DNA from 4 places in the Aureimonas sp. AU40 genome. Region 3 is predicted to be linked to each of the others. Evidence: predicted binding sites of a transcription regulator. Region 3 holds the regulator's gene; each other region holds the start of a gene.

Region 1 (7,819 bases), on a different contig from region 3:
GCCGTCGGGCGAGGGCATCACCATGGCCGACGATTTCGAAAGCGGCACGCGCTCCGCGCTGTTCGGCGGCAACACGACCATCCTGCCCTTCTGCCTGCAGGAGAAAGGCCAGTCGATCCGCGAGGCGCTGAAGCGCTATCACGCGCTGGCCGAGGGCCAGTGCTACACCGACCATTCCTTCCACATGATCGTTTCCGACCCCACGGCCGCCGTGCTCGGCCAGCAATTGCCCGCCCTGGTGGCGGACGGTTACACGTCCTTCAAGGTGTTCATGACCTACGAGGGCCTGCGGCTGAACGACCGGGAGATCCTGGAGACGATGGATGTCGCCCGGCGCACCGGCGCGCTGGTCATGGTTCATTGCGAGAACGAGGACGCGATCCGCTATCTCATCGGCCGGCACGAGGCAGAGGGCGACGTCGCCCCCCGCGCCCATGCCACGACCCGCCCCGTCGCCGTGGAGCGCGAGGCGACGCACCGCGCTCTGTCGCTGGCCGAGGTGGTGGACGTGCCGGTGGTCATCGTCCACGTTTCCAACGGGCCGGCGATCGAGGAGATCGCCCGCGCGCGGGCGCGGGGCCGCAAGGTGATCGGCGAGACCTGCCCGCAATATCTCATGCTCACCGCCGAGGATCTGGAGGGCATGGACTGGGAGGGCGCCAAATTCGTCTGCTCGCCGCCGCCGCGCGACAAGGCTTCGCAGGACGCCTGCTGGACCGGGCTGGAAAGCGGCACGTTCGACCTCTTCTCCTCCGACCATTGCCCCTTTCGCTACGACGACCCGGAAGGCAAGCTGAATCCCAAGGGCAGGACGAGCTTCCGCCATATTCCGAACGGCATTCCCGGCGTCGAGACACGGCTGCCCATCCTCTTCTCGGAAGGGGTGATGAAGGGGCGGATCGATCTTCCCCGCTTCGTCGCGCTGACGAGCACCAACCATGCCAAGGTCTACGGCCTGGAGCTTAAGGGCCGGATCGCGGTCGGCATGGACGCCGACATCGCGATCTGGGACCCGGCCGCCCGCCGCACGATCCGCCATGCGGACCTGCACGACGGGGCGGACTACAGCCCCTATGAGGGCGTGCCGATCCAGGGTTGGCCGACGGATGTGATCCTCGGTGGCAAGGTCATGATCCGCGACGGTGCGCTGGAAGGCCGGAAGGGCGACGGGCGCTACCGCCCCCGCGCGTTGCCGCGTCTTTGACGCGCACTGTCTGACGAAGAGGAGGGGGCGCTGCGGCGCCCTTTTTTGCGTGACCGGGATCTCAAGCCGAGGAACCTTGTCATAACCTCAAGTTACTTCGACGAGAGGCAGTCCCGATTCTTGGATCTCGAGAGTAGGACGCAAGTCGCGCATAGACGAGCAGCCATCCGACCGGAAATCCGTTCAGGTGCCCGGTCACGAATCGACTCTGCCGTTAAGTCAATTTTCGCGAGTCTGTCGCATCTTCTACGATAAGGACGACAAAGCGTCGCAGCTGCTGCTTTGTCGGACAAGCAAGGGTCGGAGATCGAGAGCCGCGTTCGCGGCCATCGGCTCGGACGACGGCTTGGTCAGGTTCGGTGCTTGAGGTTCGGCGCGTTTCGAAGCGTGGCGGAACCCCCCGCGTCCGGGCGGGCGCAGCCATTCCACGCATACGGATCGGTCGATCGCCTTCGCCCCCGCAGCAGCGGGGCGTGGCGGGCGTGCGCCCCCGCACGTCACGCGGTCGCTCGGCTCGCGCGCCCTGTCCGGTCCCCAGTCCCCTCTGCCGCAGACCCGAACCCCCTTGTCCTCCCTCGTTTCCCTTGGAACGGAAGGTGCCTTGATGCTCAGCATGTCGAATCTTCGAATGAAGGCCAAGATCGTCCTTCTGTTCACGATCATAGCCGCCACGATGATCGCGGCGGTCGCCGTGATCTTCAGCGGCAAGACCACCTTGTCCAACACGATGCGATGGAACGACCACACGCATGATGTGATGGCCGACGTGGACCAGCTGACGGCTGCGATGGTCGACCGGGAAACCGGCATGCGCGGCTTCCTCATCACCGGCGCGCCCGCCAATCTCGATCCCTACCGCGCGGGCTCGGCCCGGTTCGCCGACGCTCTGCGCGAAGCGCGCGAAATGACGGCCGACAACCCGGCGCAGCAGACCCGCCTGGCGCGGGTCGGCGAGCTCGCCGATCAATGGACGAGCGAGGTGGCCGAGCCGGCGATCGCGCTGATGGCCGATCCCGCGACGCGCGAGCGCGCCTGGAACTTCGAGATCACCAATGCCGGCAAGAAGACGATGGACGAGCTTCGCGCGGTGACGGGCGAGATCATCTCCACTGAGAAGGGACTCTTGGAAATTCGTCAAAAAGACGCCGCTTCGGCCGAGCGGATGATCGAATGGGCGATCGGCGGTGGCCTCTTCGGCATGATCGCGATGCTCGTGATCTCCGGCATCATGCTGGTGCGCGCCACCTCCGCGCCCTTGCAGCGCGCCGTCGGTCTGGCGCAGGCCATCAGCGCGGGCGATCTCACGCAGTCCGTCGAGATCACGGGGCGCGACGAGATCGCCGACCTTCAGCGCGCCATGAACGCGATGAGCGGGAAGCTTCGCGAGATCATCTCCGACGTCATCGGCTCGGCCCAGCAGGTCGCCGCCGGTTCGCACCAGTCGGCGAGCACGGCCGAGCAGCTGAGCCAGGGCGCCAGCGAGCAGGCCGCCTCCACCGAGCAGCTGGGGCAGGGCACGGTCGAGCAGGCCGCCTCGGCCCAGCTTCTGAGCCGCGGCATTTCCGAACAGGCCGCCTCCACCGAGCGGCTCAGCCAGGGCGCCACGGAACAGGCCGCCGCCACCGAGCAGGCCTCGGCCGCGATGGAGGAAATGTCGGCCAATATCCGCCAGACCGCCGAGAACGCCACGACCACGGAAAAGATCGCCGCGCAGGCCTCGGTGAACGCCGAGAAGAGCGGCAAGGCGGTCGCCAATTCCGTGGAGGCGATGCGCACCATCGCCGGCAAGATCCGCATCGTCCAGGAGATTGCTCGCCAGACCGACCTTCTGGCGCTCAACGCCGCGATTGAGGCGGCGCGTGCCGGCCAGCATGGCAAGGGTTTCGCGGTGGTGGCCTCGGAAGTGCGCAAGCTCGCCGAGCGCTCGCAGCAGGCGGCCGCCGAGATCAGCGACCTGTCGACCTCGACGCTCTCGATCTCCGAGGAAGCGGGGCGGATGCTGGAGCAGCTCGTGCCCGACATCCAGCGCACCTCGGAACTGGTGGGCGAGATTTCGGCCGCCTGCCGCGAGCAGAACACTGGTGCCGAGCAGATCAACCAAGCGATCCAGCAGCTCGACAAGGTGACGCAGCAGACCAGCGAGGCAGTGCAGCAACTGGACGAGGTGGCGCAGCAGAACGCCAAGGCCGTGCAACAGCTCGACGAGATCGCGCAGCAAAACGCCGCCGCCGTTCACCAGCTCGACCAGATCACCCAGCAGAACGCCTCGGCCTCCAACGAGATGTCCGCGACCGCCGAGCAGCTCTCGGCCGAGGCCTCGCGCCTGACCGATCGCGTCGCCTTCTTCCGCCTCGGCACGGAGACCGAAGGGTCGCACCGGCCGGCAGCGCCCGCGCGCTCCGACGTGCGCGCGCTTCAGGCCGAGGTGGATCGTTTCGCCACGAGCCGCCCGCCCGTCGTGAAGCCGCTGGCCGCCAAGCCCCTGCCCGTGAAGTTGCCCGTCACCAAGCCGGCGGCAGCCGCGTCGGCCGCCCCAGCGCACCGCGCGCTCCCCGCCAAGCGCGTCGCCCGGGGCGGCATCGCCCTCGACCTCGGACCGGAGGACGGCGAGACGGGCTTCGAGAAGATGAGCTCGTAACGCCGAGGGTAGACCCGGCCTAAGACACAAAACCCCGCCTTGCGGCCTCGTGCCGCAAGGCGGGGTTTTTTGTTGCCACGCCGACGCCAACGGCTTCGGCGCAAGGGAGAAGGCGAGGTCCTATGGCTACCCGTCCCCCCTGCGCTCGAAGCGGGGCGCCCGGCTTACCAGCCGAGCTTCACGGTCTCGGGCAGGGTGAGGCGGTAGGCCAGGACCATGCTGTCATTGTCGAGCCCGGCATCGTAGCTCTTGCCCTGCATCACGCCCTTGGTGGTGAGGAAGTCGTTGTCGTTGCCGACGAACAGGAAGACGTCGTTGGGGGCGTTCGGGTCGCGCGCTGGGGCCAGCGCCAGCGCCTCCCACTTTTCCGACAGGGTCTTGGCGTCGGCCTTTTCGTTGTCGATGTTGAGCCCGACGCGCGCCAGCTGCACGGGGTTCAGCATGTTGACGAGAACGGCGGATTTCACCGGCGTGATGGCGGGGTCGAGCACGTTGCGCTCGCCGACCTTGGGGGCGATCGGTTTGGTGGTCGTCTCAAAGTCGGTGCCCGCCAGATTGGTGGCGCCGGCGGTGTCCACCACCAGGATCTGCTTGACCATTTCGGGGTTCTTGCAGCCGCAGCCCCAGCCGTTTCCGTCGCGCGTCAGAAGCAGGAACTGGTGGTTGCTGAGCGCGGCCATTTCGCTGAGCGCAGCGGTCGCGTCGATCTCGCCATTGCCCTTCTTGGAATAGACCGGCAACTCCAGGGCGTAGACGGCCTTGGGTGCCTTGGGCAGCGCGTCGGCGGAGATGTCGTAGACATAGACGCGGGTCGTGGCGCGGTTGGCCTGGTTCTTGGAGGCCGAGGAATCCTGCACCGCGCCGCTCTGCAGCACGGCGAACAGCGTCTTGCCGTCCGGCGAGATCGACAGGGCTTCCAGCCCCTGGTTGTTGCGGCGGCCCGTGTCCGGGGCCTTCAGCGAATTGTCGTCGATCCGTCCGTCGGTCATCGGCACGATGGCGGGGCTGGGGTCGATGATGCCTTCCAGGCGGCCGTCGGCGGCGAAGAGATAGATGTCGGCGGCATATTCGTCGCTGACATAGATGCGCCCGTCGGCCCGGCGCGCCACGCCTTCGGCGTCGAGCGACAGGCGGCCGGCGCCGAGCGCTCCCTCGGCCGGCGAGGGCAGGACATGGCCGTTCTCGGTCATCGTGTGGCTGGCGGGGTCCGCGCCCGTGGTCGGCTTGCCGTCGAAGCCGGTGAGCGGCGTGCCGGTGCCCGTGGGCGTCACGCTCAGCGTGCCGGCCTTGCCGTCGAGCTTCAGCGACAGGTCGAAATCCACCAGCCGGCCCTGGTAGTCGGAGAAGAAGCCCTTGTCCGGCTCGTTGTAGCCGCGATCGGGCAGGGTGCGCAGGCGCGCGGTGTAGCCCTCCGCCGTCTTCTGCCAGCTGCCCGGCTCGATCAGCATGGCCGAGAAGGAGCCGAGCGTGTCGCCGAGAAAGTCGAGATTGGCGGCGGGCACGCGCGCCGCCGCGACGAGCCCGTGATTGACGAAGGTTTCGCCGTTCAGCACGGCCGTTTCCTCGCCCGGCGCCTCCGACACGGAAGCCTTGGGATAGGCGACCGGCTCGGCCCGCGCCGCACCGGCAAAGGCGGCGGCGGCGAGGAACAGCGCGGTGAGACGGCGAATGCGCATGGGAAACCTCCGAAAGCGGCAAGGGGCAGGCCTGCGCGCGTGATAGGACGCGATCCGTGACGATTGCATGACGCCGCGTCCCGCTTTTCGGTTTCTTAAACTGTCCTCGGAAACGGGCTGTTTTGCTTTGGCGGCTCCGTTCGACGGCGTAGCGTATTCGCTTGTTTTGGAAATGCTCCCGCCGTTCATCTCTCAGGGAGGGTGCCTCGCCAGGGGCGGCGAGACGAGGAACGCGGGGAAATGCGTCCGCTGACCGGCAGGCCAGAAAGGCCGACCACAGACTCGCCAATGTTCGGCCCGCCATAAGGCGGGTGAGGCGCCAAGCCGCTGAACGGACGGCTTAAACGGTCGAAAAACGGTCCCTTATCACCTGAGCCATGCGCGGAAGTAGGTTAACAAAGAGTTTATCCAATAGAGCCATTCGCTGACTGCATGTCTCCCTTGCCGCTTTTGCGCTGCACAACGGAAGGGGAAGCCGGTACATACGGGACATCGAACACGCAGGACCCCGCCGGCCACCACCGATGAGAGGCCGGACCGGAAAGATCAGAGACCATGACCCTCGCTCGCCTCTTCGAAGACAAAACCCAGTTTCGCCCCAATGCGCGCGAGCTGAACCGCATGACGGCCCGTGAGCTGTCCGACATCGGCATGTCCCGCTTCGACATGCCGACCGCCCGCCGCACGGCGCGCTAACAGTTTCTCCCTTTCGCTCCGACCGGTCCTCCCCCGGTCGCGGCGTTCGAGCCGACCGGTTCCTCCCACCGCCGGCTCACCCTTGACGCCCTTGCCGGTCCTCCCCCGGCAAGGGCGTTTTTCGTTTGGGAACCGCCCTTGCCGGCGCGCGGGCCTGTCGGCCTCGCCGCCGTCAGCTGTTGATGAGATCCTTGATCCGCCGGGCGAGAACGGTGAGATCGAAAGGCTTGGTCACGACCTGCATGCCGCTTTCGAGATGGCCATGGCTGAGAACGGCGGTCTCGGCATAGCCCGTCACGAACAGGACCTTCAGCCCCGGGCGCAGGGCGCGCGCGGCGTCGGCCACCTGCCGCCCGTTCATGCCCTTGGGCAGGCCGACATCGGTGACGAGAAGATCGACGCCGATACCCGAGCGCAGGATCTCCAGCCCTTCCGGCCCGTCGGCGGCCTCGATCGCGCTGTAGCCGAGGTCTTCCAGGACATCCACCACGAGCATGCGCACCAGTGGTTCGTCGTCGATCACCAGCACGGTTTCGCCCGCGCCCGTTCGCGGGCTCGCCGGTTCCGGCTCGGGCACCCGCGCATCCGCCTCGGCCACGGCGTGGCGGGGCAGGAAGATCGTCACCGACGTGCCCTCGCCGACCTGCGAATGAAGGCGCACCTCGCCGCCCGACTGCTTGGCGAAACCGTAGATCATGGACAGGCCAAGCCCCGTGCCGAGGCCTATCGGCTTGGTGGTGAAGAAGGGCTCGAAGACGCGCTCCATGATCTCGGGTGCCATGCCGACGCCGTTGTCCGACACGGTGAGCGAGGCGTAGTCGCCCGGCGGCATGTCGCGCACCAAGGCCGCGCGCTCGGCGATCGTGCGGTTGGCGGTCTCCAGCACGAGGCGCCCACCATGGGGCATGGCGTCCCGCGCGTTGATGCAGAGGTTGAGAAGCGCGTTCTCCAACTGGTTCGGGTCCACCAGAACCGGCCAGAGCCCCGCCGTACCATGCACCTCCACCGCGATGGCGGGGCCGACCGTCCGGCGCACCATCTCCTCCATACCGGCGACGATCCGGTCGACATCCGAGGGCTTGGGCTCCAGCGTCTGGCGCCTCGAGAAGGCGAGCAGGCGATGGGTCAGCGCCGCGGCGCGCTTGGCCGCGCTTTGCGCGGCGGTCATGTAGCGGTCGATCTCGCCGAATCGCCCCTGCGCGATGCGCGTCTGCATCATGTCGAGCGAGCCGGAAATGCCGGCGAGCAGATTGTTGAAATCGTGCGCGAGGCCGCCCGTCAGCTGACCCACCGCTTCCATTTTCTGGCTCTGGCGCAGTGCCTCCTCGGAGAGCATGAGCTCGGCGGTCTTGTCAGCGACGCGCTGCTCCAGCGTTTCGGTGAGGCTGCGCAGCATTTCGGTGACGCGCTCGCGCTCGGCCTCGATGGCGCGGCGCTCCTCGATGTCGATCAGGACGCCGGGAAAGTTCAGCGGCGTGCCGTCCGGCCCATGCTCGACCCGGCCGTTCGCCTCCAGCCAGTAATAGTTCCCGTCGGCGCGGCGCGTTCGGTACTGGTGCGCATAGGCGCCGCCGCGCGTGATCGCCTCACCGATCGCGGCGGCGA
Region 2 (7,819 bases), on a different contig from region 3:
GGCGGTGCGGATGGGCGAGGAGGTCGATGCCGTCGCGGTGCGGCTGGCCGGGCGCGAGCCGCTGCCCTCCGGCGAGGTGCGGGTGACCACCAACGACTCGCTGCTGGTTCATCTCCTGACGCCGATCTTCGCGAGCTTCCTTGCGGCCTGCCCGGCCGTGCGGCTCGACATCGCGCTCGGCAATTCCGCGCTGAACCTGTCGAAGCGGGACGCCGACGTCGCGATCCGCGCGACCGACAACCCGCCGCCCAACCTCGTGGGCCGTAAGGCGGCGCGCATCGCCTGGGCGCTCTACGGCGCGGGTGAGGAGGGGGAGGGGCCGCGCCGCTGGGTGACGCTGGGCGATGCCATGGGCGGCATGCGCGTGGTGCGCCATGTCATGAGCGAAGCGGGGGCGGAGGGCGTCGGCTACCGCGTCAATTCCGTTCTCGGCATGGCCGAGGCGGTGGAGGCAGGCCTCGGCGTCGGCTATCTCCCCTGCTTCGTCGGCGATCGCCGCACGGGCCTCAGGCGGCTGGCGGAACCGGACGAGCGTTTCGCCACCGATCTCTGGCTGCTCACCCACGCGGACCTGCGCCAAGTGCCGCGCGTGCGCGCGCTGCTCGACCATCTGGCCGAGGGCGTGGCGCACGAGAGGCCCTTGATCGAGGGCGAGAGCAAGGGCGAGCCCGCCTGAAAGCGCGGCCACGCCGAGCCTCGCGCTCCGTGCCGCGCGAACAGCAAAAGTGTTCCCGAGCGTCCGGACAGGCCCTGACACCCGCCGTCGCCGCCCGGCTCAGACCGGCTCCGGCACGCGTTCGCGATGGAGATCCAGCCGCAGGCCGGTTTCGGCGTCGAAGGCATGGAGCCGATCGGCCGGCAGTTGCAGGCCGATCCGGTCGCCGCTGCCGATGGGCATGGCGTCTGTCACCGTGACGGCGAAGAGCGTGCCGCCGAGTTCGGCATAGACGACGCGCGAGGCGCCGAGCTCTTCGATGAAGTCCACCACCGCCTCGGCGCTGCCGGGCGCACCGACCCGCGTCAGGATAGCGTGTTCGGGGCGGATGCCGATCTCGACGCGCCGCGAGCCGAGGCCGACGCGCGAGCCGACGGGAAGCGTGATGCGGTGGCCGTCCTTGAGGCGGATGGCGTCGTCGGCCTCGAGCTCGCCGGACAGGAGCGTCATAGGCGGCGAGCCGATGAAGCTCGCCACGAAGCGCGTTGCGGGCCGCTCGTAGATCTCGGCCGGCGTGCCGACCTGCTCGACATGGCCGGCATTCATCACCACCAGCCGGTCGGCCAGCGTCATGGCCTCGACCTGATCGTGCGTGACGAAAATCGAGGTGGCCGAAAGGCGTCGGTGCAGCTTGCGGATTTCGGCGCGCATGGTGACGCGCAGCTTGGCGTCGAGATTGGACAGCGGCTCGTCGAACAGGAAGACGCTGGGCTCGCGCACGATGGCGCGGCCCATGGCGACGCGCTGGCGCTGGCCGCCCGAAAGCTGCGCAGGCTTGCGGTCGAGAAACTCGGCAAGGCCGACCACCGCCGCCGTCTCGCGCACTCTCCGCTCGCGCTCCGCCTTGGGTACGCCAGCGACCTTCAGCGCGTAGCCGATATTCTCGGCCACGGACATGTGGGGGTAGAGCGCGTAGTTCTGGAACACCATGGCGCAGCCGCGCTCGCGCGGCTCCAGCTTGTTGACGACGCGCCCGTCGATGGCGATCTCGCCGCCCGTGATGTCTTCCAGCCCTGCGATCATGCGCAGCAGCGTGGACTTGCCGCAGCCCGAAGGCCCGAGGATCACCACGAACTCGCCGGAGGCGAAGGCGATGTCGATGCCGTGCAGCGTCGCCTTGGCGCCGCCATAGGATTTCCGAAGGTTCCGAATGTCGATCTGCGCCATGGCCCCCTCCTTATTTCTCGGTTGCGATGAGGCCGCGCACGAACCAGCGTTGCAGCACGGCGACGACGATGAGCGGCGGAAGCACGATGATCAGCGCGCCCGCATTGGTGACGTTCCAGTCCGGCAGCCCGTTCTCGGAGGGGCGCAGCGCGCGCAGCGCCGTCATGGCCGTGGAGTAGGAGGGGTCGGTCACCATCAGACGCGGCCAGAGATACTGGTTCCACGTGTCGGCGAAGAGGATGGTGGCGAGCGCCAGCATGTTGGTGCGCGACAGCGGCAGGAGGATATCGACGAAGAAGCGCCAGGGGCCGGACCCGTCCATGCGCGCCGCCTCCGCCAGCTCGTCCGGCACGGTCATGAAGAACTGGCGGAACAGGAACGTGCCCGTGGCGGTGGCGACCAGCGGCAGGGTGAGGCCGGAATAGGTGTTGAGGAGGTTCCAGTCGATGCCGACCTCGATGCCGGTCAGCGTCTGGATCAGGAGGCGGAAGGGCTGGAAGGCGTCGGCGGCGATGTTGTAGGTCGGCACGACGCGCACTTCGAGCGGCAGCATCAGCGTCATGAAGACGAGCCAGAAGAAGACCATGCCCCAGCGCGAGCGGAAATAGACGATGGCGAAGGCGCTGAGCGCCGACACCGCGATCTTGCCTGACGTCACCAGCCCCGCCATGACGAAGCTGTTGAAGAGGGCCAGGCCGAGATCGGCGCGCTGCCAGGCGGCGGCGTAGTTCTTCAGCATCTCGCCGCCCGGCACGAAGCTGAAGGGGACGGCGTTGACCTGGGCGACCGACTGCGTGGAGGCGCAGATCACGATCCAGAAGGGAACGAGCACCAGGGTCAGCGCGACGAGCAGGATCGCGTAGGTGACGATGTTGGCGAAGGGGGTTTTCTCGATCACGGCCAGCCCCTCAGCGATAATGCACGCGCCGCTCGACGAAGCGGAACTGGACGAAGGTGAAGACCATGATGATGGCGATGACCATGAGGCTCTGCGCAGCAGCGCCGGAATAGTCGAGCCCTTCGAAGGCTTTCGCCACGATGTTGAAGACCATGACGTTGGTGGCGTTGTTGGGACCGCCATAGGTGGTGCGGTCGACGATGCCGTAGGTGTCCTTGCCGACGAAGCTTTCCGTCGCGATCAGGATCAGGAGAAGGAACAGCGTCGGCGTCAGCATCGGGATCTGGATGTCGATGGCGCGGCGCAGCGGGCCGGACCCATCCATGGCGGCGGCCTCGGTCAGCGAGCGCGGGATCGATTGAAGGCCCGCTAGAAGGAAGATGAAGCAGTAGCCGACCCATTTCCAAACGAAGCAGGTGATGATCAGGATCATCGCGTGGCTGCCGTATTTCGCCGGGTTCCAAAAGTCGGGATGCGCCGCGTTGACGATCGCCATCAGCCCGCGCTCGGGCGAGAGGATGAAGAGAAAGGCGGTGCCGACCGCCGGTCCGGCCAGGGCATAGGGCCAGATGTAGAAGAAGCGGAAGAACTTCGAGCCCTTGAGCTGCCGGTCCACGGCGAGCGCCAGGACCAGGGCGAGGGCGAGCGTGATGAAAGTGCTGGAACAGGCGAAGATCAGGCTGACGCGCACCGAGTTCCAATATTGGGTGTCGGCGAAGACGGAGGTGAAGTTCTCCCAGCCGACGAAGATGCGCTCGCCCGCGCCGCCGAAGGCCGGCTCCAGCGTGAAGGCCCAGTTCATGACCGAGACGGCCGGCCAGTAGAAGAAAAGGAAGATGAGCAGGAGCTGCGGTAGGGCGGCGACGGCCGGAACCCAGCGGCTCTTGAAGACGACGCGCTTCATGGGAGACATCCGCTATGAGGCGCGCCGCCGGCCCCTGATGGAGACCGGCGGCGCGGGTTGAAGGCAGGTCGGCTCAGTTCAGCGTCTGGCCGGCATAGGTCTTCTCGAAGCGGCGCAGCAGCGTGTTGGAGCGCGCGGCGGCTTCGTCGAGGCTCGTCTGGACGTCGGCGTTCTGCATGAAGATCGCCTCCAGCGCGGTCGAGAACTCCTTGCGGATCTGCGTGTAGTTGCCGAGGCGGATGCCGCGCGTGTTGTCGGAGGGCTCGGTGAAGCTGAGGCTCTCGATCGCGAGTTCGCGGCCCTTGAACTGCGGCTTGTCGTAGAAGCCGTTGGCCTTCATCGCCTGGAAGCCGGTCTTCGTCACCGGAATGTAGCCGGTGACCGTGGACCACCATTCCACCATGTCGGGCTGGGCGATGAAGTTCAGGAAGGCGGCCGCACCCTTGTATTCGGCCTCGGGGCGATCCTTCATGACCCAGAGCGAGGCGCCGCCGACGAGCGACTTCTGGCGCTCGGTGCCCTCGAAGACCGGCAACATGGCGACATGCCACTCGACGCCGGCGGGAATGGTCTTGCCGACCGTGCCGTGATCGGCGATCGAGCTCATGGCCATCTGGCAGGTCTGCGACGAGAAGGCCGGGATCGGGTCCATGCCGAGCGCCTTGGTCTTCACGACGAAAAGCTTCTCGTCCGCCTGCTTCTTCCAGAACTTGATCTCGTCCACGACCTTCGTCTTGTTGAAGACGACTTCCGCGTCGAGGCCCTTATAGCCGTTGGCCTGGGTGGCGATCGGCTGGTTGTGGATGGCGGAGAACTGGTCCAGCGAGAACCAAGGGTCGAAATTGATGGCCATCGGGCATTCGAAGCCCGCGTCCTTCAGCTTGCGGGCGTCAGTCGCGACCTGTTCCCAGGTCTTCGGCGCGTCCGTGATACCGGCCTTTTTGAAGGCATCGGCATTGTAGTAGAAGACGGCGGTGGAGGAATTGAAGGGGAAGGACTGCAGCTCGCCCTTCGCCGTGGCGAAGTAGTTGGCAATGCCCGGGAAGTAGTTGTCCCAGTCGATCTTGTAGCCGCTGTCGGCCATCAGCTTCTTGGCGGGGACGAAGGCGTTCGACATCATGAGGTCGAGCGTGCCGGCGTCGTAGACCTGGGTGATCGCCGGGTGCTTCTTGGCGCGATAGGCGGCGATCGTGTTCTGCAGGTTGGTGTCGTAGGCGCCCTGGCTGACGCAGTTGATCTCGTAGTCCGTCTGCGAGGCGTTGAACTTGGTGCAAGCTTCCTGCACCCGCTCGCCGAGATCGCCGGAAAGGCCGTGCCAGAACTCGAACTTGACCGGGGCGGCCTGCGCCGTGCCCGACAGACCTGCCAAAAGCGCAAGCGCGCTCGCCGCGCCGAAGATTTTCGTCAGCATCTTAGCCCCATCGATCCGAAAAATTGTTGCCGAACTCTTGTTGTTCGTCGCGGCGCTCTACTAGGTAATGGTGGACGGCGAGTACAATGAAGTTTGGATGACGGTCCGTGAAACAGACATTCGCGGTTTTGTTTCACATCCGTCAAAAATCCATGACGAGACTGTCACCGAGGTGACATGGGGCCCGTGCTAGCGCCCGGCTCGGCGTCCACCGCTTCTCGCCGTGAGATCAGCCTTTCCCCTTCACGAATCGTCCGAGCCCCCATGACCTCCCGTTTCGCCGCTCCCGCCGCCGAGCCGCTGTCGCTGCGCTCTCCCGTTTTGGATTTCGACCCGGCCGATATCCTGGTGATCGCCCATCGCGGCTCCTGGGCGCGGGCGCCCGAAAACTCTATCCAAGCCATTCGCGACGCCATCGCGCTCGGCGTCGGGATGGTGGAGATCGACGTGCGCCAAGCCGCCGACGGCGCGATGGTGGTGATCCACGACGACACGCTGGACCGCACCACGGAAGGAACCGGCCCCGTCCGCGCTGAGACGGGCGAGGCCATCCGCCGGATGCGGCTTCGCGAGCGGGGCGGCGACGAGGGCGCGGCGCTGACGGAGGAGCGGGTGCCTTCGCTTTTCGAGGCGTTGGAAGAGGCGCGCGGGCGCGTGCTCGTTAATATCGACACCAAGTCGGTGAGCGAGCTGCCGGCGGTCTCGGCCGAGATTCTCAGCGGCGGTTTTAGCGCCGGCGTGGTGGTGAAGGCCGAGCTGAAATCCAGCGAGCTGGCGCAGCTGCCGACCGATCATCCCGCCTTCGGCCCGCTGCCCTTCATGCCGGTCGTCGTCTCGGCGCCGCAGGGCTTTGCCGGCGATCTCGCCGCGCTGGCGCCGCTGTCGCCCTTCATGATCGAGTGCAAGCCCCATTGCGTCGCCGATCTGGAAACGGGCATGGAAGTGGCGCGCACGATCGGCGCGCGGATTTGGCTCAACACGCTGGACGTGGCTCACATGACCGACTTCAACGACACGGCGGCCATGGCCGACGCGGACGCCATCTGGGGGCGGCTGCTCGATCTCGGCGTCGGCGCGATGCAGACCGACGAGTCGCAGGCTCTCGTCGCCTATCTCGCCGGGCGCGGCCTCAAGAGCGCCCGTCCGTGACGCTCGAGCGCATGGCGCGCCGCGACGCGGCGAGCGAGATCGTGAAGGCCGCAGCAAACGACGCGCTCGGCTTCTTCTCGCAGCGCGCGGGGCTGGCGGTCGAGACCAAGGCCGGTCCTCGCGATTTCGTGTCCGACGCCGACCGCACGATCGAGACGCGCGTGCGCGCCCTGCTGGCCGAGCGCTTCCCGGGCGAGGCCGTGGTCGGCGAGGAGGCCGGCGGCGAGACCGCCGCGCGCTACTGGATCGTCGATCCCATCGACGGAACGTCGAACTTTCTGGCCGGCTCGCCGCTCTGGGGCGTGTCGCTCGGCTTCGTGGAAGAGGGCGAGCCCACCGTCGGCGCCATCGCCGCGCCCTGCCTAGGCGAACTCATGGCCGGGGCCAAGGGAGCCGGCGTCCTGCGCAACGGCGTTCCGTTCGAGCGGCGGGTCACGGTCGAAGGGCTGGGTCTCGTGTCGATCGGAGACAGTCCCGGCGAGGATCTGGAGGCCACGATCGCGCTGCAGCGCCGCCTGCGAGAGCGGAACTGGATCGTGGAATCCTTCCACTGCACCTCGGTCTCCATGCTGTTTGCCGCGCTCGGTCGCTTCGACGGGCACATCCAGCCGGTGACGACGATGTGGGACATCGCGGGCGGCGCTGCGATCTGCCGCGAACTGGGGCTGGAGGTCGAGATCAGTCAGCACGCGGACGGCGCCTATGGCATCCATGCCGGGACGGCCGCGCTCCTGCGTGATGCGCTCGGAGAAGGCGAGAGAGCAGGCGTCGCCGCCCAATAGTTCCCCCCGAACAGACAAAAAGGCCCGCGTCGATCGCTCGGCGCGGGCTTTACTATGTCAGGGGATCGCGCCGAGATCAGGCTTCGAAGGCGCGCAGCACGGCGTCGCCGGCCTGACCCGTCGAGGCTTCGCCCTTGAGATCGCGCGTGCGCCCTTCCGGCGTCTGAAGCGCGGTCTCGATCGCCGCGACGATCGCGGCTGCGGCTTCCGTCTCGCCGAGATGCTCCAGCATCATCGCCGCCGTCCAGATCTGGCCGATCGGATTGGCGATGGCCTGGCCCGCGATGTCGGGCGCCGAGCCGTGCACCGGCTCGAACAAGGAGGGGAAGCGCCCTTCCGGGTTGATGTTGGCCGAGGGCGCGATGCCGATCGTGCCCGTGCAGGCCGGACCGAGATCGGAGAGGATGTCGCCGAAGAGGTTGGAGCCCACCACGACATCGAACCGGTCCGGGTTCAGGACGAAATGCGCGGTGAGAATGTCGATATGGTACTTATCACTCCGCACGTCGGGATAGTCCGCTCCCACGGCCTCGACCCGCGAATCCCACCACGGCATGGTGATGGCGATGCCGTTGGACTTGGTGGCCGAGGTCAGGTGCTTCTTCGGCCGGGCCTTTGCCAGATCGAAGGCGAAGCGCAGGATGCGGTCCGTTCCGTGGCGGCTCATCACCGTTTCCTGGATCACCACCTCGCGCTCGGTGCCGGGGAACATGGTGCCGCCGACGGCGGAATATTCGCCTTCCGTGTTCTCGCGCACCACCATGAAGTCGATGTCACCGGGCTCGCGGCCCTT
Region 3 (7,819 bases):
CAGCGAGGTGCCGAGCAGAACCGTGAGAACGATCATCTCAGCCAAAAGCTGAGCGACCGGCGCGGGATAGTCGTGGCGGGCCAGGATCTGGTCCACCATGGCGCCGAGTTGCACGGCGCGGCCGCGCGCGTCCAGCGCCTCGACCGCATAGGGCACGACAGCGTCGTCGCCGGCGAAACCGAATTCGCCGAGTTCCAGATGATCTTCAGCCATGCGTCGCCACGTTCCCGAACACCCAGGCAAGGATCGACTTCTGGGCATGAAGTCGGTTCTCGGCCTCGTCGAAGACCACGGACTGCGGCCCGTCGATCACCTCGTCCGTCACCTCCTCGCCGCGATGAGCGGGCAGGCAGTGCATGAAGAGGGCCTGCGGATCGGCATGTGCCATCAGCCGCTCGTTCACCTGATAGGGCATGAAGACATTGTGCCCGCGCGCCTGATCCTCACGTCCCATCGACACCCAGGTGTCGGTGACGACGCAGTCGGCGCCCGACACGGCTTCCACGGCGTCATGCGTGAGGTGCAGGCGTGTGCCCGCAGCGCGCGCCGCCTCGACATAGCGCGGATCGGGCTCGGACCCTTCGGGCGTCGCCACGCGCAGCGCGAAGTCGAACCGCCCCGCCGCTTCGATCAGGGAATTCAGGACATTGTTGCCGTCGCCCGTCCAGGCGAAGGTCTTGCCCTTCACCGGGCCGCGATGCTCCTCGAAAGTCAGGAGATCGGCCATGATCTGGCAGGGATGCGTGTCGTCGGTCAACGCGTTGATGACGGGCACGGTCGCAGCTTCCGCCATTTCCAGAAGGCGCGAATGATCCGTGGTGCGGATCATGATCGCGTCGACATAGCGCGACAGGACGCGCGCCGTGTCGGCGATCGTCTCGGCCCGGCCGAGCTGCATTTCCGAGCCCGACAGAAACAGCGTCTCGCCGCCGAGCTGGCGCATGCCGACGTCGAACGACACGCGGGTGCGCGTCGAGGGCTTCTCGAAGATCATGGCGAGCATGCGCCCTTCGAGCGGGCGCGGGCCCTGGCGGCCGAGCGCCTTGCGCTCCCGCGCGTCGTCCAGAATGGCGCGCAGGTCCCCGCCCTTCATGGTGGACAGATCGATGAAGTGCCGGACGGCCGAAACGGCCGGCGGCGCGGAGGCGAGAACTTGGCTCATGCCGCGCTGCTTTCGGGATGGGACTGGGACAGGTCGGCGACAGCGGCCTCCAGCCGCTCCATCGCCTCGCGGATTTCGCTCTCGGTGACGGTGAGCGGCGGCAGGAAGCGCACGACATTGTCGCCGGCGGGCGCCGCCAGCATCGAATGGTCGCGCAGCGCCTCGATCAGCTTCGTGTTGGGCACAACGGCCTGAAGGCCGATCAGGAGCCCCTCGCCGCGCACTTCCGAGACCACGGCGGGATAGCGATCGGCCAGCGAGGCAAGGCTCTGCTTGAACAGGAGCGCGTTGTGGCGCACCTGGTCGAGGAAGCCGTCGCCCAACACTACGTCCAGGACGGCATTGCCGACCGCCATGGCGAGCGGGTTGCCGCCGAAGGTCGTGCCGTGCGTGCCGGGCGTCATGCCCTTGGCGGCCTCGTCCGTGGCAAGGCAGGCGCCGAGCGGGAAGCCGCCGCCGATGCCCTTGGCCGAGGCCAGGATGTCGGGTGTGACGCCGGTGCTCTCGTAGGCAAAGAAGCGCCCGGTGCGCCCGACGCCGGTCTGCACCTCGTCGAAGATCAGGAGCAGGCCGTGCTCGTCGCAGAGATCGCGGATCAGCTTCAGGAAGCCGGCGTCGGGCGCGCGGATGCCGCCCTCGCCCTGGATCGGCTCGATCAGGATCGCGGCCGTCTCGGCGCCGATCGCCGCGCGCAGCGCCGCCGCGTCGCCGAAGGGAACCTGGTCGAAGCCTTCGACCTTCGGGCCGAAGCCTTCGAGATACTTGGCCTGGCCGCCGGCGGCGATGGTGGCCAGCGTGCGGCCGTGGAAGGCGCCCTCGAAGGTCACGATGCGGAAGCGCTCGGGGTGGCCCGAGACATACTGGTAGCGCCGGGCCGTCTTGATGGCGCATTCCAGCGCCTCGGCGCCGGAATTGGTGAAGAACACCTTGTCGGCGAAGGACGCCTCGACCAGCCGGCCGGCGAGCTTTTCTTGCCCGGGCACGTGGAAGAGGTTGGACGTATGCCAGAGCTTGCCCGCCTGCTCGGTGAGCGCCGCCACGAGATGGGGATGGGCGTGGCCGAGAGAGTTCACCGCGATGCCGCCGGTGAAGTCCAGGAACTTGCGCCCGTCCGACATGTGCAGCCAGACCCCCTCGCCTCGCTCCACTCGAAGGTCCGCGCGCGCGAAGGTGGCAAACAGCGGATTGTCGTGGGTCTCGGCCATGGCGATACTTCTCGTTGGCATGGACAATGGAGGGAACGGCGGCGCGAAGGCGGCCGGAGCGGCAGGCACAATAAGCCCGCGCGCAACGCGCTGCCTATACCATGGCCGGGGCGCGAATTGTCAACGAAAGCCGAAGTTTCGCCTTTTGCGAGCCTCTATGCTTCCGTAAACGTCGCTCCGCACCCATAAGCTGTTGAAAAGGGGGCGAAACGATTCGCCCGGCGGCGCCCACTCTTGCCGCCCTTCGCACTCGCGTTCTAGAACCCTCTCAGACACCAGATTTCGTGTGGGAAGTCCCGTCGATCCGCAAGGGATCGACAGGGGCTATGGATGACGGCACCGGCCGCCCTCCCGCAGCGACAGAGTACGAGGAGTCTGTTCATGAGTTGGACCGAGGAGCGCATCGAGCTGCTCACCCGCCTTTGGGGCGAAGGTCGAAGCGCCAGCCAGATCGCGGCGGAGCTCGGCGGCGTGACGCGCAACGCCGTGATCGGCAAGGTTCACCGGCTGAAGCTGGACAACCGCCCCAAGGGCGGCGCGGACGAAAGCCCGGCCGAGGCCGCCCCCGTGGCGCCGGTGCGCGTCGCGCCCGCCTTCGAGCCCGCGCCCCAGCCCGTGCCGGTCGCCGCCGCGCCCGTGCCGGAGCCGGTGGCCGCGCCGTCGATCGCGGCGGTGGAGCCGCCCGCCCCGCGCCGCGAGTTCGCGCCCGCGCCCGTCGCGGCCCCTGTAGTGACGCCCGCCTCGGCCCCCATGCAGACGCCGAGCGCAGCGCCGCGCATCCTGACGCCCTCCATGCCCACTTCCGCCCCGCCGCGCGCGCCCATGCCGCTCCGCCAGCCGATGATCCATTCGGTGGGCGCCACGGCCCTGAAGATGGACCCGGACGCCGGCGCCTTCGAGGAGGCCCAGCCATTCGGTCATTCCGAAGGCGGCGAGGTCGTGCCCATGTCGCGCAACCTGACGCTGGTGCAGCTTTCCGACCGCACCTGCAAATGGCCGCTGGGCGACCCGCTGAGCCCGGACTTCCGCTTCTGCGGAAACCATTCCCAGGACTCTTCGCCCTATTGCAAGCACCACGCGCGCATCGCCTTCCAGCCGATGTCGGAGCGCCGCCGCGTTCGCTAAGGGCACGCCCCGGCAAGGCGGAAATGCTTTTCCGAGACATGAGACGAAATCGTGGACCTTGCAGCGTTCCGGCAAGCCGGAATGCTTCAGGCGCTTTTAATCCATCGCGGTTTCGAGCCCGGCCTTCGCGCCGGGCTTTTCTTTGCGCCTGCCTCGCCCCTGCGGCCTCTCTCCCCGCCCTCCTTCTAGAAAGCGTCTCCCGCTCGCGCCTGTCCTGCGTTATGAGGCAAGCCATGCGAGCGGAAGACGCTTTCTGATCCAGGCGCCGGCCCGGCCGGCGCGCGACGCCCCTTTCGAAAAGGCCATGACATGACCGATACCCCCGCCCTTCCCGACCGTCTGGCGATCGACCCCGACAGCCCGTTCCATGACGAGGCGCTGCTGGCGCGCGGCATCGGCATCCGCTTCAACGGCAACGAGAAGACCAATGTCGAGGAATATTGCGTCAGCGAAGGCTGGGTGCGCGTCGCCGCCGGCAAGGCCAAGGACCGCCAGGGCAAGCCGCTGCTGATGAAGCTGAAGGGCACGGTCGAGCCCTATCTGAAGGACGACAGCGCCGAGGGCTGATCGCCCGCCTCCGCCAAACGAAAACGCCGCGAGCAGCCCTTTGGCTCTCGCGGCGTTTCCGTTTCATCATAAGGCGTCGCTTCAGCTCGCTTCGGCCCGCTGCTGCACGGGCCGCGCGGCGGCGGTGAAGTTCTCGTCCAGCGAATAGCCCGCCCCGCGCACGGTGCGGATCGGGTCGCGCTGGCGGCCCCGATTGATGGCCTTGCGCAGACGTCCGACATGGACGTCCACCGTGCGCTCGTCGACATAGATGTCGCGGCCCCAGACGCCGTCCAAGAGCTGCTCGCGCGAGAAGACGCGGCCGGGCGACTGCATGAGGAATTCCAGGAGGCGGAACTCGGTGGGTCCGAGCTTGACCTCGCGGCCGGCGCGGCGCACGCGATGCGTCTCGCGGTCGAGGTCGAGATCGCCCGCCACGAGCTGGCTGGAGATGCGCTCGGGCTTCACCCGGCGCAGCATGGCGCGCACGCGGGCCATGAGCTCGGGAGTCGAGAAGGGCTTCACGACATAGTCGTCCGCCCCGACCGAAAGGCCGCGCACCCGCTCGCTTTCCTCGCCGCGCGCCGTCAGCATGATGATCGGCAGGCGCTCGGTCTCGGGCCGCGTGCGCAGGCGCCGGCAAAGCTCGACGCCGGACAGGCCGGGCAGCATCCAGTCGAGCAGAAGAAGGTCGGGCACGCCCTCCTTCAGCCGCAGGTCGGCCTCGTCGCCACGCGCGATCACGTCGACGTCGTAACCCTCGGCCTCAAGATTGTAGCGAAGGAGGACGCCCAGCGCCTCCTCGTCTTCGACGACGGTGATCCGGGCGCCCATGCGACTTACCCGTTCAGGCCGGTCGAGGGCGAGGCGATCGAGGGCGTCGAGTCGCTCTTGGGCCGCTCGACCTCCATCTGTTTGCCGGTCTTGATGTAGTAGACCGTCTCGGCGATGTTGGTCGCGTGGTCGCCGATGCGCTCGATGTTCTTGGCCGAGAAGAGAAGATGCGTGCAAGCCGTGATGTTGCGCGGATCTTCCATCATGTAGGTCAGGAGCTCGCGGAAGAGCGACGTGTAGAGCGCGTCGATCTCGGCGTCCTGCGCGCGGATCTCCAGCGCCCGCACGTCGTCGCGCGTGGCATAGACGTCGAGCACGTTCTTCAGCTGGCCCAGCGCCAGTTCCGACATGTGCTCGATGCCGCGCACCAGCTGCACCGGCTGCTTGTGGTCGGTCACCGCGATCACGCGCTTGGCGATGTTCTTGCCGAGATCGCCGATGCGCTCGAGATCGTTGGAGATGCGGATGGCGCCGACGATCTCGCGCAGGTCGTGTGCCATCGGCTGGCGCTTGCCGATCGTGAGAACCGCGCGCTCGTCCACTTCGCGCTGCAGCGTGTCGAGAAGGATGTCGTCGGCAACGACGGACTGCGCCAGACCCCAATCGGAGCGGATCAGGGCGGAGACCGCCTGCTCGACCATGCGCTCGGCCTGGCCGCCCATTTCGGAAATGCGACGAAGGATGAATTTCAGTTCGTCGTCGTAGGACGAGACGATGTGATGTTCCATGAAACGAACTCTCCCTGTTTCGCGGAGAACGACTCCCGGCCCGATAAGGCTGCGGGAGCCGGGAGCGAGGTCAGCCGAAGCGGCCGGTGATGTAGTCCTGCGTGCGCTTGTCGTCGGGGTTCTGGAACATCTTTTCCGTGGAACCGACCTCGACGATCTTGCCGAGGTGGAACATCGCCGTGCGCTGCGAGACGCGGGCCGCCTGCTGCATCGAGTGGGTGACGATGACGATGGTGAAGTTCTGCTTCAGCTCGTCGATCAGTTCCTCGACCGTGGCGGTCGCGATCGGATCGAGGGCCGAGCAAGGCTCGTCCATCAGGATCACCTCGGGCGAAACGGCGATGGCGCGGGCGATGCACAGGCGCTGCTGCTGGCCGCCGGACAGGCCCGTGCCGGCGTCGTGGAGGCGGTCCTTTACCTCCTCGAAGAGGCCGGCCTTGCGCAGCGAGGTCACGACGACCTCTTCCAGGTCCGTCTTCGACTTGGCGAGACCGTGGATCTTCGGGCCGTAGGCGACGTTCTCGAAGATCGACTTCGGGAACGGGTTGGGCTTCTGGAACACCATGCCGACCCGGGCGCGCAGTTCCACCACGTCGATCTGCGGGTTGTAGATGTCCTCCCCGTCGAGCGTGATGAGGCCCTTGACCTTGGCACCCTCGACCGTGTCGTTCATGCGGTTGAGCGAACGCAGGAAGGTCGACTTGCCGCAGCCCGAAGGGCCGATCAGCGCCGTCACCTGCCGCTCGTAGACGTCGAGATTGACCTCGAACAGGGCCTGCTTCGCGCCGTAGAAGACCGAGACGTTCTCGCCCTTCATCTTGGTGGCGAGGACGGGCGCGTTGGTCTTCGGGGCGGCGGTCAAATGAAGATTGTCCATCATAAGAAATCCGTTCTTTCCTACCAGCGACGCTCGAAGCGACGACGAAGCAGAATGGCGGTGATGTTCATGACCGCCAGGAAAAGGAGAAGCACGATGATCGCGCCCGACGTGCGCTCCACGAAGGCGCGCTCGGCCTCGTTGGCCCACATGTAGATTTGCACGGGCAGAGCGGTGGCGGGGTCCATCGGCGTCGCGGGGTAGTTGGCGACGAAGGCGACCATGCCGATCAGGAGCAGCGGCGCGGTTTCGCCGAGCGCGTGGGCAAGGCCGATGATCGTGCCGGTGAGAATGCCCGGCATCGCCAGCGGCAGAACGTGATGGAACACCATCTGCATCTTGGAGGCGCCGAGGCCGAGCGCGGCGGCGCGGATCGAGGGCGGCACGGCTTTCAGCGCGGCGCGCGTTGCGATGATGATGGTCGGCAGCGTCATCAGCGTCAGCACGAGGCCGCCGACCAGCGAGGCCGAGCGCGGCAGGCCGAACCAGTTGACGAAGACCGCGAGGCCGAGAAGGCCGTAGACGATCGAGGGCACGGCCGCCAGATTGTTGATGTTCACCTCGATCAGGTCGGTGAAGCGGTTCTTGGGCGCGAACTCCTCGAGATAGATCGAGGCGGCGACGCCGATCGGCAGCGCAAGGGCGAGAACGATCGCCATCATGTAGAGCGAGCCGATCAGCGCCACGCCGACGCCGGCCGTCTCGGCGCGCGAGGAGGCGCCGAAAGTGAAGAGGCCGGTGTTGAAGCGCTGGGTCAGCTCGCCACGGCTTTCCAGCTGGCGGATCCATTCCAGCTGCTGGTCCTTGATAGGACGGCGCGCTTCGGGGATCGACAGGTCGAACTGGCCCTTCACCGCCGAGTCCACGGTGGAGTTGGCGTAGATCCAGATCTCCTGCGTGGTGCCGATGATCGAGAGATCGTCCATCACCATGTTGGCGAGCTGCGCGCGCACGCCCTGCGACAGGAGCTGCGAAGCGGCGGTGATGGCGGCGCGGTTGTTCGGGTCGATGCCGAGTTCCTTCACCAGCGCGTCCTGCACCAGGCGAGGATAGTTCGCCGTGCGCAGCACCGCCGGATCGGTCTTGGCCCGGTCGTTCGGATCGATCACGCTCTTGGAGAAAGTGATCGGCAGGCGGATCTCGGTCTGGAAGAAGGCGGTGTAGCCCTGCCCGATCACCGTCCAGAGCAGGATGGCGAGGAAGATCAGGCCGACGCCGATGGCCGAAAGGCCGTAGAGGCGGAAGCGGCGCTCGGAAGCGTAGCGGCGGCGCAGGCCGATGTCGCGACGGGCCGGACGGGCCGAGGTCGGGATGGCCGACCCTTGGGAAATCGTCGTGTCGC
Region 4 (7,819 bases), on a different contig from region 3:
ATCGCCGCATCGGTCGGCAGCGTCTCCACCGCGCGGTCGAGCGCGCCGGTCTCCTCCAGGACGCTCATCAGTCGCGCCTGGAGCGACAGGCGGGCCGCGCCCGCGCGCTGCTCCAACGAGAGCGCCAGGGTCTGCTCGTAATTGTTGCGCAGCACCAGCCGCGCCACGTCGTCGGTCATGGAGGCGAGCAACGTGTCGCGGTCGGGGCGCAGGAGGGAGCCGCCGGCGACCGCCGCGCGCAGCGCGATCTTGATGTTCACCTCGACGTCCGACGTGTTGACGCCCGCCGAATTGTCGATCGCGTCCGTGTTCAGCCGCACGCCCGCGCGGGCCGCCTCGATGCGGGCCTGCTGGGTCAGGGCGAGATTGGCGCCTTCGCCGACCACCTTGGCGCGGATCTCGCGGCCCGTGATGCGCACGGCATCGTTGGCGCGGTCGCCCACATCCAGATTGCTCTCAGCGCGGGCGCGCACATAGGTGCCGATGCCGCCGAACCAGAGCAGGTCCACCGGCGCGCGCAGGATGGCGGTGATGACCTCCTGCGGCGTGCCGGTGCGCTTGTCCCAGCCGATCGCCTCGGCGGCTTCGGCCGAGAGAGTGATGCGCTTTTCGCGGCGCGAGAAGACGCCGCCGCCTGCGGAGATTTTCGACCGGTCGTAGTCGTTCCAGGAGGAGCGGGGCAGGTCGAACAGGCGGCGCCGCTCGGCATAGGACGAGGCCGGGTCCGGCTGCGGGTCGATGAAGATGTCGCGATGGTCGAAGGCGGCGACGAGGCGCGTCTGGGTCGAGAGCAGCATGCCGTTGCCGAACACGTCGCCCGACATGTCGCCGCAGCCGGCTGCGGTGAAGGGCTCGGACTGGATGTCCCAAGCTTTGTCGCCGGCACCCATCTCGCGGAAATGGCGCTTCACCGCCTCCCAGGCGCCGCGCGCCGTGATGCCCATGGCCTTGTGGTCGTAGCCCGCCGAGCCTCCGCTAGCGAAGGCGTCGCCCAGCCAGAAGCCGCGCGCCTCGGCCACGGCATTGGCCGTGTCGGAGAAGGTGGCCGTGCCCTTGTCGGCCGCCACCACGAAATAGGGATCGAGATCGTCGTACCGCACGACACCGTCGGGCGTCACCGTCTCGCCCGCCGCATCGATATTGTCGGTGACCGACAGGAGCGAGGCGATGAAGACGATATAGGCCGAGCGGCCGGCCTCGAACCAGACGTCCCGCTGCGCGGGGTCGGGCAGGCGCTTGGGGTAGAAGCCGCCCTTGGAGCCGACCGGCACGATCACCGCGTTCTTGACCTGCTGCGCCTTCACGAGGCCGAGCACCTCGGTCCGGTAGTCCTGGGAGCGGTCGGACCAGCGAAGGCCGCCGCGCGCCACGGGGCCGAAGCGCAGATGCACGCCCTCGACGCGTGCGTCGAACACGAAGATCTCGCGGTAGGGCACGGGCGCGGGAACGCCCTCCAGAAGATGCGGGTCGAACTTGAAGGCGAGCGCCGGCTCGACCTGCGTCGGCCGCGAGTTGGGATCGGCCGAAACATGGGGCACGGCGTAGAAATTGGTGCGCAGCGTGGCGAGCACGGCGGAGAGGAGACGGCGGGCGACGCGGTCCTCGTCCAGCGTTTCCAAGGCGTCGAGCGAGGCGCGAAGGCGCAGGAGAACCGGCAGCGCGCCGCGCCGGGCGGCGCGCTCGGCCTCGCCGTCGCCCTTCAGCTCCTCGGGAAGGTCATCCGCCTGGTCGGCGCGCGCGGGGTCGAAGCTTGCGGCAAAGAGCAGGGCGAGATCGCGCGCGATCCCGGGCTGGCGTTCCAGCACCTGCGCGATGAAGGCGTCGGTATAGGCAAAGCCGGTCTGCCTGACATAGCGGGCATAGGCGCGCAGCAGATTGGCGGTGCGCCAGTCCAGCCCGGCGGCGAAGACCAGCGCGTTGAACCCGTCGTTCTCGATGCGCCCGTCTGTGACGGCGGCGAAGGTCGCCTCCAGCGCGGCGCCGCCATCGGGCAGCGCGATCTCGCCGCCCGAGCGCAGCGTCAGTTCCATGTCGTGCAGCCAGACGGTCGTTTCGTCCGGCCGGCGCATTTCGAAGGAGCGCTCGGCCACCGCCGAGAAGCCCATATTCTCCAGGATCGGCACGCGGCGCGAAAGGGACAGCGGCTGGGCGAGGTTGTAGAGGCGAAGCCGCAGAACCTCGGCGCTTTCGTTCGGCCGGCGATAGAAGTCGGCGGCGAGCCGCTGCGTGTCGGACAGAGCCAGCATGTGAAGCGCGTCGCCCACCGCTTCGTCTGGCGGCACGAGGTCGCGGTAGCCGTCCGGCAGGCCGGGCGCCATGGCCATCAGCTCGCCATGCCGGCCGGCGAGCGCGCTGGCGCGCTCGAAGCCGAGCATCCAGTCGCGGGCGAGATCGGTGATCGCGGCTTCCAGCTCGGCCGGGTCCGGCTGCGGGGTCGGGCCGCCGCGACGGCCGATGATGAAGTGGATCGAGGCGAGCGAGCCTTCGGGAAAGGCGGGATACCAAGCCGAGACATGGCCGTCGTAGCGCTCGGCCAGGAGAAGCCCGATCTCGTCGCGCAGCCGCGCGTCGTAGCGATCGCGCGGCACGAAGACGAGGACGGAGGCGAAGCGGTCGAACCGGTCGATGCGCGGCAGGACGCGGATGCGCGGGCGCTCGCCCAGCTCCGTCACGACGCCGATGAAGTCGGCGAGAAGATCGGTGTCGATCTGGAACATCTCGTCGCGCGAATAGGTGTCGAGCGCGACGCGCAGGGCCTTGGCCGAATGCGAACGGGGCGAAAAGGCGAAGCGCTCGATCACCGCCTCGGCCTTGCGGCGCAGAAGCGGGATGGAAAGAACCGAACTCGCATAGGCGTTGGAGGCGAAGAGGCCGACGAGCCGGGTTTCCCCGACGAGCCGCCCTTCCGCGTCGCGCCGCTTGATGCCGACATAGTCCATGTAGACGCGGCGATGAACGCGCGAGCGGGCGTTCGCCTTGGCGACGATGAGCGGGGCGGGGTCCTCCAGAAAGGCGCGGACTTCCGCGCTGGTGGCCGAGCCCGGCGCCTCGCGGCGCAGGACGCGCACCTCCGGGTCGGTCAGGATGCCGAGTTCGGAGCCCTCGACGCGGCGCAGCGCCTCGCCCTCGGGGAAGTAGCTGAAGTCGCGAAGGCCGAGGAAGATGAAGTTCTCGTCGCAGAGCCAGCGCAGGAGCGCGGCGCCTTCGCGCTCGGCATCGGCGCGGGCGCGGTCGCCCTCACTTGCGGCGCGCGCCTCGATCTCGCCGGCGGCGGCCTCGACGCGGGCCCGCATGGCCTGATGGTCGCGATTGACGACGCCGACTTCGCTGAGGATCGCTTCCAGGTCGCGGGCCAGCGCTTCTTCCGCGCGCGGCTCGGCGGTGGGCTCGATCGCCACCTGGATCAGGCTGACGCGCTCGGTCCCGCCTTCGCGCCCGGCGGCGTGGAACGCGGCCGGCGCGCCGGAGGCATCGCGCGACACGTCGAGAACGGGATGGGACACGGCGTGGATGGCCGGGGCGCGGGAGGCGATGGCCGCCGTCACGCTGTCGAACAGGAAGGGCATGTCGTCATGGACGAGCGTGACCAGCGTCACGGGTTCGCCGAGGCGCGCCGCCTCGCTGAAGCGCTCGACGCGGACCTTGGACCCGCCGGGGCGATGGCCGGCGAGAAGATCGGCGGCGCGCTCGGCCATGCCGGCGAGAAAGGCGGGGTCGAAGGGCGCGAGATCCTCGGCCGGCGGGCGCGCGAAGAGAAGAGGCGCGAGCCGGGCCGCCATGCCGCCGTCCGGCAGGCGTGACAGGGCCGCTTGGAGGATGGCGCGCTTCTCGCCGGTGGAATCGGGCATGGTGCTTCCTCGCTTGGAACCGCAGGGCTGTTCTCGCCCCGTTCGGTTGGGGAGGGACCCTGGCAAGACCGGCTGGCGCGGGGCTTTCCGCCGCCTCGGGCGTGCCGGTCCTTCTCTAATCGGCGTTCGCGACGGGCCGATGGCAGGCCCGTTCTCCGTTTGGGTGTCGCCACCAAGGATGGGACGGCGCGCTCAGATTTCCACCAGCCGGTCCGGAATGGCGTTGCGCCCCGTCGGGTCCGGCGGAAAGCGCGCGGCGAGCAGCGCGCCGCTGCGGTGCACCGCCGCCTCGAAGCCTTCGACCAGCCGGTCGCCCTTGGCGGCCTCCACCAGTCCGGCGACGATCCCGTCCCATTCGGCCTGGGGCACCTCGGCCGCGATGCCCTCGTCGGCGATCACCTCGGCATAACGTTCCGCTTCCGAAACGAACAGGAGGACGCCGGTGCGCTCGGGCGTGCGGTGGAGATTGTGGGCGAGGAACTGGGCCCGCGCCATGCGGGCGGCGCGCGCCCGGGCGAGGGCCGGGGGCACAAAGAGCATGGTGAGATGCGAGGAGCGCAGGAGAAGAAAGAGGATCGCCGCGCCCGCCAGCTGCGCGGTTTCCACCAGGAGGGCGGGGAGGGCGAGGCCCGACAGGGCGGCGACGAGCGCCGCCAGCCAGCCGAACAGGAGCGAGAGCGCCAGTGCCAGCGTGGCGGCGACGAAGCGATAATCGTCGCTCGCGCGGGCGAAGACGGCATAGATCTCGCCGCCGGTCTCCCGCTCCGCCGCCGCGATGGCCCCGGCGATGCGGGTGTGGTCCTCTGGGGTGAAGCGAAGCGCCATCCTGTCTCCTACCAGCTTCCCGACGAGCCGCCGCCGCCGAAGGACCCGCCGCCGCCCGAGAAGCCGCCGCCGGACGAAGAACCGCCGCCGCCCCAGCCCGAGCCGCCTCCGAACCCGCCGCCCCAGCCGGGGCTGATGGGAATGGCGCGTCGGCGCCGGCGGGCGGGCATGGCCGAGCCGCCGCCCGGGCCGCTTCCGGGGCCGCCGCGCCCGCCGCCGAAGAGGCGCGACAAGAGGGCGGCCAGAAGCGGGCCGACGGCGACGAAGAGAATGAAGAGGATGACCGCAAGGCTCAGCCAGCCATCCGAGCCCTGTCCCTGTCCCTGTCCCTGCCCCTGGCCCTGCCAGCCTGCGTTGCGCTCGGCGCGGGCCTGGACCTCGGCGGCGTCGCCGCCCAGGATCTGCAGGATGGCGTCGGTTCCGGCGCGGATGCCGCCGGGATAGTCGTTGGCGCGAAAGCGCGGCAGAATGTCGTTCTCGATCACGAGCCCCGACAGCGCGTCGGTCAGCGTGCCCTCCAGCCCATAGCCGACCTCGATGCGCACGCGCCGGTCGTTCTTGGAAACGAGGAGGATGACGCCGTTGTTCTCACCCTCCCGCCCGATGCCCCAGGCGCGACCGAGCCGGTAGCCGTAGTCGGCGATGTCGTAGCCTTGCAGATCGGGCACGGTGGCGACCACGACCTGATCGCTGGAGCGCTGCTCGAAGGCCTCGAGCTTTTGCGTCAGCTCCGCCTTCGCGGCCGCGTCCAGAAGGCCCGCGCTGTCCACCACCCGGCCGGAAAGCGGCGGGAAGGTCTGCGCCAGGGCCGGCCCAGCAAGGGCAAGCCCCGCCAAGACCGGGAGCGCCAGAAGGGCCAGCAGCCAGAGCGCGGCGAGCGCCGAGGCGCGAACCGGCCGCTTTGTCTGACGGGCAGGATGGGCGCGCATGGCCGCCCTCGCCTCAGCGGTTGAACGAGACGGGCGGCGGCGTCGCGGCGCCGGTGTTGGCCTCGAAGACCTGCATGGGCTTGGAGTCGGGGTAGAGAATGCCAGCGATCCAGCGGCCCGGAATGGTGCGAAGCTCGGTGTTGTAGGCCTGCACCGCCTCGATATAGTCGCGCCGCGCCACGGCGATGCGGTTTTCTGTGCCTTCCAGCTGGCTCTGCAGAGCCAGGAAATTGGCGTTGGACTTGAGGTCGGGATAGCGCTCCACGGTGACGAGCAGGCGGGACAGGGCGCCGCCCAACTCCTCCTGCGCGGTCTGGAAGCGCTGCACGGCGGCGGGGTCGGTCAGCTGGTCGGCGGTGATCGTGGTCTGTGTCGCCTTGGCGCGCGCTTCCGTCACCGCCACCAGCACGTCGCGCTCCTGCGCGGCATAACCCTTCACCGTTTCCACCAGATTGGGGATCAGGTCGGCGCGGCGCTGGTACTGGTTCTGCACCTCGCCCCAGCTCGCCTTGGCGCGCTCTTCCAGCGTCGGCACATTGTTGACGCCGCAGGCCGACAGAAGCGGGGCAAGAACCAGGAGCGCGAGGGCGAGGCGCCACCTTGCGAAGCGGGAAACGCCCGAGGGGGCGAGCGACAGGGACACGGGGGCAGTCCTCCGGGAAGCGGGCACGTTCGCGCCATATAGGGCAAGATGTCGCGGCGGGCAGGGCCCGCGCCCCGACCCTCGGCAGGGGGGTGAATTCGTGCGCGGCGAGCGGGCGCCGACTTGCCCGAAGCCCGCTTTTCCGGCAGGTTCGCCGCCATGACAGGACGATCCGACGACCGGGAGCGCCGCGACGAGGCCGAGGCCATCCTGCGCCGCGTGCGCCAGGAGACCGAGCCGCAGACCGGGGTCGCGGCCGAGCGGATGGTGCTCGGCGCGCGGCGACATTTCTGGGCGGGCGATGCCGACCCGGCCGATCGGATCGAGGTCTGGGGCACGCGCATCGGCCGGCTGGCGGGGCTGGCGGCCTTTCTCGTGCTCGCCGTGCTACTCGTCATCCAGCTTTTGGCGGAGTGAACCAAGCGTCCATGTCCCAGGTCCCTCCCGCGTCGGGCGAAAAGCCGGCGGTCATTTCGATCTCGTCCCATGTGGCGCGCGGCACGGTGGGCAACCGGGCCGTGGTCTTCGCGCTGGAAACGCTGGGCTATCCCGTCTGGTCGGTGCCGACCGTGACGCTGCCCTGGCATCCCGGCCATGGCCCCTCGACCCGCATCGTGCCCGACCCCGAAACCTTCGCCGCCTTCATCGCAGATCTCGCCCGCGCGCCCTGGCTGGGCGAGGTGGGCGCGGTGATCTCCGGCTATTTCGGCGGCCCGGAGCAGGTGGAGGCCGTGGCCTCGCTGGTGGACGCGGTGAAGGCCGGCAATCCCCGCGCGCTCTATCTCTGCGATCCCGTACTTGGCGATGGCGGGGCGGACGGCGCGGGCCGGCTCTACCAGCCGCGCCCGGTTCTCGACGCCATTCGCGACAAGCTGATCCCGCGCGCCGACATCGCCGTGCCCAACCGGTTCGAGCTCGAATTCCTCACCGGCCTCGAATTCTCCGCCAATTCGCATCTGGTGGAGGCGGCGAGCGCGCTCGGGCCGCGCTCGGTCGTCGTCACCTCCGCCTATCCCCTGCTGCGCGGGGGCATCGGCAATCTCCTGGTGGAGGACGACGCGGCGATCCTCGCCGAGCATCGCTGCATCGAGGGCGTGCCGAACGGCCTGGGCGATCTGACGGGCGCGGTGTTCCTGGCGCGCAAGCTCGCCGGCCTTTCCGGCGAGAAGGCACTGCAATCCACCACCGCGGCGGTGTTCGAGATCCTGGCCCGCACCACCAAGCGCGGCAAGGACGAGCTGACGCTGGAAACCGACGCCGACAGCCTGAAGACGCCGATGGCCATGGTTCAGATCCGCCGCCTCGCCACGGGTGGCAGGCGGGCGTGAGCGATGCGGCCTCTTTGTGAGGGACGCGACTTTGCCGGCAAAGCGAAGCGATCGCTCAGGTGCGCTGCGAGGGAAGGCGGGTGCGCCATTTGTCGTTGCCGGCAAGTTCAAAGCGGGGCCGAAGGTCCTTCGCTTCCTCTGTCGGGCTCTCGCGGCAAGGCTTTCTCGGTGGCCAACACGAGGCAACGGTAACGCGACGCAGGCCAGACTCGAACGGAGTCTCGAACCGTCTCGACCCTCATGAGC

What was found. The regulator PhoB, encoded in region 3, activates phosphate uptake and scavenging genes when phosphate is short. The targets are predictions, from matches to a motif close to TGTCATNNANCTGTCAT.
Region 1: the regulator PhoB is predicted to act here: its motif matches at 5,575-5,591, upstream of AUL32_RS17205 (esterase-like activity of phytase family protein).
Region 2: the regulator PhoB is predicted to act here: its motif matches at 5,182-5,198, upstream of AUL32_RS03755 (glycerophosphodiester phosphodiesterase family protein).
Region 4: the regulator PhoB is predicted to act here: its motif matches at 3,977-3,993, upstream of AUL32_RS12220 (NAD-glutamate dehydrogenase).

Annotation. Positions count from the first base shown of each region.
Region 1 is NZ_BBWL01000044.1:14,184-22,002, forward strand. Features, by position in the region: gene hydA (dihydropyrimidinase) at 1-1,204, shown strand, start outside; partial or broken gene AUL32_RS17200 (methyl-accepting chemotaxis protein) at 1,809-3,329, shown strand; gene AUL32_RS17205 (esterase-like activity of phytase family protein) at 4,007-5,518, opposite strand; gene AUL32_RS24625 (DUF1127 domain-containing protein) at 6,074-6,214, shown strand; gene AUL32_RS17210 (ATP-binding protein) at 6,387-7,819, opposite strand, start outside.
Region 2 is NZ_BBWL01000010.1:17,596-25,414, forward strand. Features, by position in the region: gene AUL32_RS03730 (LysR family transcriptional regulator) at 1-676, shown strand, start outside; gene AUL32_RS03735 (sn-glycerol-3-phosphate import ATP-binding protein UgpC) at 776-1,882, opposite strand; gene AUL32_RS03740 (ABC transporter permease subunit) at 1,893-2,780, opposite strand; gene AUL32_RS03745 (carbohydrate ABC transporter permease) at 2,791-3,684, opposite strand; gene AUL32_RS03750 (extracellular solute-binding protein) at 3,758-5,095, opposite strand; gene AUL32_RS03755 (glycerophosphodiester phosphodiesterase family protein) at 5,360-6,244, shown strand; gene AUL32_RS03760 (inositol monophosphatase family protein) at 6,241-7,026, shown strand; gene AUL32_RS03765 (tartrate dehydrogenase) at 7,103-7,819, opposite strand, start outside.
Region 3 is NZ_BBWL01000022.1:49,764-57,582, reverse strand. Features, by position in the region: gene AUL32_RS07540 (Hsp33 family molecular chaperone) at 1-213, opposite strand, end outside; gene argF (ornithine carbamoyltransferase) at 206-1,162, opposite strand; gene AUL32_RS07530 (aspartate aminotransferase family protein) at 1,159-2,367, opposite strand; gene AUL32_RS26420 (GcrA family cell cycle regulator) at 2,749-3,492, shown strand; gene AUL32_RS07520 (DUF3297 family protein) at 3,802-4,059, shown strand; gene phoB (phosphate regulon transcriptional regulator PhoB) at 4,141-4,872, opposite strand; gene phoU (phosphate signaling complex protein PhoU) at 4,878-5,600, opposite strand; gene pstB (phosphate ABC transporter ATP-binding protein PstB) at 5,671-6,480, opposite strand; gene pstA (phosphate ABC transporter permease PstA) at 6,498-7,819, opposite strand, start outside.
Region 4 is NZ_BBWL01000035.1:106,746-114,564, forward strand. Features, by position in the region: gene AUL32_RS12220 (NAD-glutamate dehydrogenase) at 1-3,848, opposite strand, end outside; gene AUL32_RS12225 (TPM domain-containing protein) at 4,041-4,673, opposite strand; gene AUL32_RS12230 (TPM domain-containing protein) at 4,682-5,602, opposite strand; gene AUL32_RS12235 (LemA family protein) at 5,616-6,245, opposite strand; gene AUL32_RS12240 (hypothetical protein) at 6,405-6,662, shown strand; gene pdxY (pyridoxal kinase PdxY) at 6,674-7,573, shown strand; gene AUL32_RS12250 (DUF429 domain-containing protein) at 7,814-7,819, shown strand, end outside.